DNA from 2 places in the Geobacter psychrophilus genome. Region 2 is predicted to be linked to the other one. Evidence: riboswitches for the same ligand, from Rfam matches in the RefSeq annotation. Region 2 holds a riboswitch; the other holds the start of a gene.
What was found. Region 2 has a riboswitch for magnesium ahead of ACOCF6_RS12295 (NRAMP family divalent metal transporter). Riboswitches for the same ligand answer to the same signal wherever they lie in the genome.

Region 1 (3,627 bases), 1.8 Mb from region 2:
CCGACGGCAGCATAGTTGTGGCACGTATTTTTTGTTGTGGCGGAATGGCAGAAAAAGCAAACGCAATAATAGTATATGTTCCAGCTGGAATAAATGTAGCTTTAGGGGATATCGTCGAAGTAAGAATTGGGCATTCTCCTGATAAAAGAGATATCAGCTCATTAAATACAATCACTCGTGTAGTTCAAAAAGACGGAAATAATGAAGGTAATTGCTGGTGGGACCCAAAAAACGATCGTCTCTTGCTTAGGGTTTTGTACTGTGATTGGATGCCAAAGGAAGGATGGATAAAGCAAGGAGGGATAAGCCCTGCCTGGTATCGCCCCCCAAATGCAATCATTCTGGATAAATAAGCATAAAAATAAAATGTACTACCTATCAAAGCAAAGCATAATTATGGCATTGTGCGGTTGACGCACAAAAACGCGGCACCGAACACGTCTGAACACGTCTGAACACGCCTGACCACGTCAGATAGAAAGTCAAGCCGCGAGGCAACTGTACTGCTTGGAGTCCTGCAGGTTAACTTGCAGGAGGAATGGCTAGACCCTAAAAGGTCCTCCCGTCACCAGAAGCAGGTGCCTCTAGGCAAGGGTGGGGGAGTCTGTTTCAATGACTATTGCAAGAGGCTCATATATTTAACACTTACGCCACACAGTTCCGTACAAAATAAACTTACCGCCAGCACAGTGCCATAACCAACCTGTGTACCCCTCTGTTACCCCTGTTTATTTTCAGAGCTACCCCTGATACTGCTCCCATTACCCCGAATGTTACCCCTATTTTGCTGGATTTCAGGGTATAAGATTGGACAACAACGGACAACACAAAAGAAAAAGCCCCTGATTTCTCAAGGGCTTTCGGTTGTATCCGGATGGTGCCGGACTGTTGTATGGTGGAGGTGGTGGGAGTCGAACCCACGTCCGAAGAACCTACGATCTGAATTACTACACCGTTAGTCAGTTGCTCGATTTAACCGGTTTGCTGTGCACCTGACAAAACAGCAAACCAGCGGTCCCGTTGATCTCGGGTCACGCTACGGGCGTCGCACATCCCTATCCGGTAGTGAATGACGCCCCCGCCTTACCACCGGCATCTCACTTGGGGGCGCCTGTTAAGCAGCTAGTGCAACAGGAGTGTTATAATTGTCGGCAATTAAGCCGTTGCAGGTTTATTAAGGTCGGCCGCCTGCCCCGACCCGGTGCAATCCAGAAATTCACTTCCCCGTCGAAACCTTTACACCCCCGTAAAAATCAATGTTGAATTATGAATCGATATTTCATATTCATACTTGCTTCTGTCAATCTCTCTGCTTCGATTTCAATACCTGCGAAATCTCGCGCTGGGAGTCCTTCTTCTTCATGTCTTCACGCTTGTCGTACATCTTCTTGCCTTTGCCAAGCCCGATCTCAACCTTGACCAGACCGTCCTTGAAATACAGACGCAGCGGAATGGCCGAATAGCCCTGCTCCCGGATGCGGCCGTAAATCCTGTCGATCTCCTTGCGGTGCAGCAGCAGCTTGCGGTTGCGGTCAGGCTGGTGATTCTGGCTGTTGCCGAACTCGTAGTGCGAAATGGTCAGGTTATGCAGAAAGGCCTGACCGTCACGTACCAGCATGAAGGATTCATTCAGGCTGGCCTTGCCTGCCCGCAGGGACTTTACCTCGGTCCCCTGCAGCACCATTCCGGCCTCCAGCTTCTCCTCAATGAAGTAATCGTGGTAGGCCCTTTTGTTATTGCAGATCAGTTTCTCACCCATAGTAGAGCATATCATAGCAGACTGGCCCTGCAAAGGGAATGCAATCTTCCCGTTGTTGCGATAAAGAGATTAAAAGTGCGGCATTCGAGAATTGACAAAACACGATTTCAGGTCTATAAACAGGCAGATATCCTCGTTAGCAGAGGCGTTTGCACAAACACAGGCTACTGCCCAAAAATGTCGAAAGACGCCAATGGGTAGACCAGGTATTGTCGGCTTAAGGCTTTACCTAAGGTAGCTGGTTTCAGTACGTTAGCAGTTATTCCTTTGTTAACGTACGGATCTCGAACCTACGTTGTGCACTGCCAAAAGTCAACCAGAGAGGAAGATGCGCCTTGTGCTGTCCAAGGGTCTTCCTCCGAAGTCCCTTTTTTTGTTTCCACACCGGGAAAACGCCATGACCAATGAAATCAACGAAATCTATCTGAGCGCCGTTATCGGGCGCTCCGTGATCAACAGCAAGGGGGATGAACTCGGTACCCTGCGCGATCTGGTCATGATTCCCGGCGACGTATTTCCCGAGGTGTCCCACATCGTCATCAAGGCACGCAAGGGGCTCAAAACCCTGCCCTGGCATGAGGTCGCCCTGTTCACCCATGTCGTTATCTCCGTCGCCGGCGTCAAGCCGCCCGGACTCGCCCCCTTCGCTTCCCGTGAAGGCGAGATCCTCGTCAAGCGAGACCTGCTGGACAAACAGATTGTTGATGTCGACGGCGCCAAGGTCGTCAGGGTCAATGATATCAAGCTCGGCAATCTCAATCACAAACTGTGCATCTTCTCCGTGGATATCGGTTTCCGGGGGCTGCTGCGGCGGCTGGGCTACGAGCGTCTAGGAGAATCAATTGCCAAGACCCTGGGCAAGGAAATCCCCAATACCGAAATCAGCTGGGAATACGTGCAGCCGTTGGAGGCCAACTCCTCGAAACTGGCGCTGAACATCGCCCGCGACCAGATGAACGAGATGCATCCGGCCGACCTGGCCGATATCATCGAGAACATCCCGATCCAGAGTATCCGCACGGTGCTTGATTCCATCGATGCCGAGACCACCGGGGAAACCCTCTACGAACTCGAATCTGACATGCGAAACCTGGTTATCAGCCAGCTGGACAATGAGCAGATGTCCGACATCCTCGAGGAGATGGAGCCGGACGAGGCCGCCGATGTACTCAGCGACCTGCCGGAGCAGAAGGCCCAGGAACTGCTGGACATGATGGACCAGGAGGACGCCGAAGACATCCAGGAACTGCTGGAGCATGATGAGGATTCGGCCGGCGGCCTGATGAACCCGGACTACCTGCGGCTCACCTCCGATATCACCGTCGGCCGGGCCATGGAGATCCTCAAGGGCTGCGCCGATGACATCGAAACCATCTTCTACGGCTACGTGGTAACTGCCGACGACCGCCTGGAAGGGGTCGTCTCCCTCAAGGGCCTGATCATGAATCCGCCGGAAACCCTGATCACCGATATTATGGAGGAGAACATCAAATCCGTGCCGATCGATGCCGAGCCGGAGGACATGCTGGAAACGCTGGCCAAGTATGACCTGATTGCCATCCCGGTCCTTGACTCAGAAGAAAAAATGGCCGGCATCGTCACCGTTGACGATGTGCTGGCGCATTACCTGCCACAGATCGTAAAAATCAAGCGTCGCTAGAAACCGGGACCTATGTTCAACTATATTTCACAATTCAGGTTCCTGAAGCCGCTCAAGAGCTTCAGCCCCCGCAATGTCATGATCTTCCTGGCCATCCTCGGTCCGGGCATCATCACGGCCAATGTGGACAACGACGCCGGCGGCATCACGACCTATTCGCTGGCCGCGGCAAACTACGGCTACTCCATCCTCTGGATGATGATACCGA
Region 2 (3,627 bases):
AATTCTATCTTCTCCCGGTTCTTCCGAAACGGATTATGTCTTCCACTCAACCAGTCTGACAATTGTTCGGGATCGCGGCCCATGGCTTCACCCAGATGATCAAAGTTCATCCCCATCGCTCTCTTGTACCACGCAAGCCGCCCCACTGTGTCATCCGGGCAGTCGAACGGAATATAACCTAGAAATTTGATAATACTTGGATTATATTGCAGTTCCGGTTCGGTGCCATGTTCCCAGTTCCAGACAGAGGATTCGGTGACGCCGATGATCTCGGCGACTTCTCTCTGGAGGAGGCCGAGGTCCATTCGTTTCTTGCGGATGTGGTCGCCGACCGTGATGGGAAATTCGGGATAACCGGGAAGCTGTTGTTTTTCGAGGGGAATTTGAATTGAGAACGAGTGCCGTTTTAAGTGAGTATAGTAGAGAAAGGTTAACACACCCCTGAATTTGCCGGGTAGTCCTTAAATAACAGGCTGTTACACTCCGACTGAGTGTGAAGCTTTCCAACTTTCCTCAATGATCCAGTCAGTTCCCATTCAAAGGTTCTTATCCCCCAGATCAAGATGAAACTTGTGTATAAACCGATGATAGACCGGGGTAAATAGAACTCCGCAAAAAGTCAGGAAAGCCACTCCGCTGAAGATTGAGTAAAAAGCTGCAAAAAGCTTAGCTGTATCGGTTTCAAGTTTATCAACTGGTCCCATACCGGTCAGGATCATCGATGCGTTCAAAAAGGAATCTATCCAGCCCAGATTCGCCGTTATATGATATCCAACCGTCCCGACACCTAACGAAAACACCAAAAACAGACACCCGAAAAAACCATACCACCCCATACGGATTATAAAATCACGCTTTGACATCAGTTGTGAGTTTTTGTGTTCCAATTTGACACGTTTCATGGTCACCTCATTATTTCACCAACGGATATATGTGAGATGAGAGCAAGAGTCAACGTGTCAGTGGTGTGGATACAAAATTCTTGACATACTATTTATGAAGGCGTATGTGGAAAGGGTTGAATTCCTCGTTAGCATGAGGCGTTTGCACAAACACAGGCTACTGCCCGGAAACGTCGAAAGACGCCAATGGGTAGACCAGGTCTTGCCGGATTAAGGCTTGACTTAAGGTAGCTGGTCAACCGACCTACGTTGTGCACTGCCGAAAACCTACGAGAGGGGAATCATGGCACGTTATGTATCAGGCCACGGTTTTCCGTGGCCTTTTTTGTTGTCCCATGTCAAAAGCGAAGGGTGGTGGTTATCCAAATTGGACAGTCATAGTAAGAATTCAATCGCATCGATACCCAGTCGGTAACTTCCTCAAGACTCTTTCTTCAGGTTTTTCCGCTGGGCCATGCATCTATCGGCCAGCGGAGAGACTTCCTCATTATCGTTCTCTCTCCCCAAGCCTAATCGCGTCTGCAGATTGATTCAAAATTGATCAACAATATTGGTTCGCGGTTTAACAAATTCTGCGCAACTTCTGGCTGAAGGAGGTTTCACGTGCTCAGTATTTCAAAGCTCTACTACGAATTCCGTCGTATTTGGAAGGCTATTAAGCTCTTTTTTATCATCTCCGGACCTGGCATTGTCGTCATGGTAGCCGATAATGACGCCGGCGGCATAACAACGTATGCCGCTACCGGCGCCAAGTACGGCTACCACCTGATCTGGTTTCTGCTTATCCTGATACCAGTCGCCTACTACGTTCAGGAGATGACAGTCCGACTGGGGGCAGTCACCAAGCGGGGTCACGGCGAAGCAATCTTCGCCGGTTTCGGCGCCTTCTGGGGCTGGTTCTCATTGATCGATCTAATGATTGTCAATTGGCTGACCCTGGTCACCGAGTTTATCGGCATGACTTCTGCGCTCAGAATCTTTGGCGTCCCTCCCTGGCTAACAGTACTTGGAGTCTGCGTCCTGATGGGTATTATGGTTCTAAATGGACGCTACTGGACATGGGAGAAGATTGCCCTGGCCTTCTGCGCGGTCAACCTGATCTATATCCCCGGTGCCTTCATGGTCCAACCGTCTGTGCATGACATCATTCAGACCGGCTTCGTGCCCCATATACCGCCAGGAGGCTTCACCAATGAACTCTTCTTCTTCCTGATGGCCAACATCGGCACCACCATTGCTCCTTGGATGCTCTTCTTCCAGCAGAGTGCTGTGGTTGATAAAGGAACAAGGGAAAAGGACATCCCTTGGGGCAAACTGGATACCCTAGTCGGGTCGTTTCTTACCGTGGTGGTAGCGATCTTTATTGTGATAGTAACCGGTACCATTCTGCCCGGCGTCAATATCGACGATGCCGCCCAAGCTTCGATCATGCTGATGAAGAGCCAGAAATATGCCGGTACTTTCATGGCCATCGGCCTTTTTGACGCCGGCCTGCTGGGAGCGATCTGCATCTCACTGGCCAGTTCATGGGCTTTTGGCGAAGTTTTCGGCTGGGCGCACTCGCTTAACAACAAGATCCGCGAAGCGCCATGGTTTTACGCTAACTATTTCCTGACCCTCATCACAGCCGGACTGGTGGTACTGATTCCCAAAGCACCGCTGGTGCTGATTACCCTGTTCGTGCAGGTCATCGCGGTGACCCTGCTGCCGGCTGCACTGGTCTTCCTGATCCTGCTGCTGAACAACAAGAAGACAATGGGAGAATATACCAATACGCTGTGGCAGAATATCGTTACCTGTAGCATCGTGGTGGCGATTGTTATTCTCTCGACCCTCTACGCGGTCAGCACGCTGTTCCCGAACTTGTTAAAATAGGAGGCAATTAGCCATGATCAGAGATTTCTTTTCCCATAATTTCGCCAAGGTGCGTGAGATCAATCAAAAATATTCAAAACCGAATGTCGAGATGTCAGGCTGGGTGAAAGGCTCCTTGCTGTTTTTACGCTTGTACCTCGTTCTGCTGGTCGGGCTGCTTTTGTACAAGTTCATTACTCTCCTGTGAAAGCGAGGTGCGCCATGAACCATATGAAAAATATTCAGAACGATCATATATTCTTCCTGAGTGATCTGACCGGCATCCCGGTATGCAATCAGGGCAAAAAAATCGGCAAGCTCGATGACCTGCTAATCGTAGAGCACGAGAAAGTTGCCGAAGTGACTCACGTTATCGTGAGCCGTCCCTTCGGGTACAAGTCATTGATGGTGCCACTTGCTAGAATCGATGAATTGAAACGGGACGGAATTGAGCTCTCCCTACAGAACCTGGAGGCATTCGAAGCTGAACCAGAAGATAATCAGGTTCTGCTCAAGGACCATATTCTGGACAAGAAGGTGATTGACCTTGATGGCAACGAAATCGACGTGGTCTACGATGTAAAGCTGTTACTGCGGAATGCCCGCCTTTACGCTACCGATGTTGACTTCAGCCGATATGGACTGCTGAAACGGCTTGGCCTGCGGTATGTGGCCCAATTCGTATATCACCTTGCTGAGATGTTCAAGAAGGAGACCATCCCTTGGACCTATGTCCAGCGTCTTCCGGAGAAAATAGGCAGTTTCAAGGGGAATGTGCAACTCAAAATTCTTAAGGAGGCTCTGCCGGACATCCATCCGGTGGATTTGGCAGATATCCTGGAAGAACTTTCTGAAGAACAGCGCCTTGCCA

Region 1: linked by a shared signal. The riboswitch ahead of ACOCF6_RS03635 (magnesium transporter) and the one ahead of ACOCF6_RS12295 (NRAMP family divalent metal transporter) in region 2 are both predicted to bind magnesium.

Annotation. Positions count from the first base shown of each region.
Region 1 covers NZ_JBXDTU010000004.1:294,666-298,292, forward strand. The annotation lists gene ACOCF6_RS03620 (hypothetical protein) at 1-353, shown strand, start outside; RNA gene ssrA (transfer-messenger RNA) at 894-1,246, opposite strand; gene smpB (SsrA-binding protein SmpB) at 1,301-1,759, opposite strand; M-box (ykoK) riboswitch at 1,885-2,090, shown strand; gene ACOCF6_RS03635 (magnesium transporter) at 2,157-3,419, shown strand; gene ACOCF6_RS03640 (Nramp family divalent metal transporter) at 3,432-3,627, shown strand, end outside.
Region 2 covers NZ_JBXDTU010000004.1:2,138,702-2,142,328, reverse strand. The annotation lists gene ACOCF6_RS12305 (helix-turn-helix domain-containing protein) at 1-437, opposite strand, end outside; gene ACOCF6_RS12300 (hypothetical protein) at 537-902, opposite strand; M-box (ykoK) riboswitch at 1,020-1,187, shown strand; gene ACOCF6_RS12295 (NRAMP family divalent metal transporter) at 1,506-2,777, shown strand; gene ACOCF6_RS12290 (hypothetical protein) at 2,791-2,964, shown strand; gene ACOCF6_RS12285 (magnesium transporter MgtE N-terminal domain-containing protein) at 2,979-3,627, shown strand, end outside.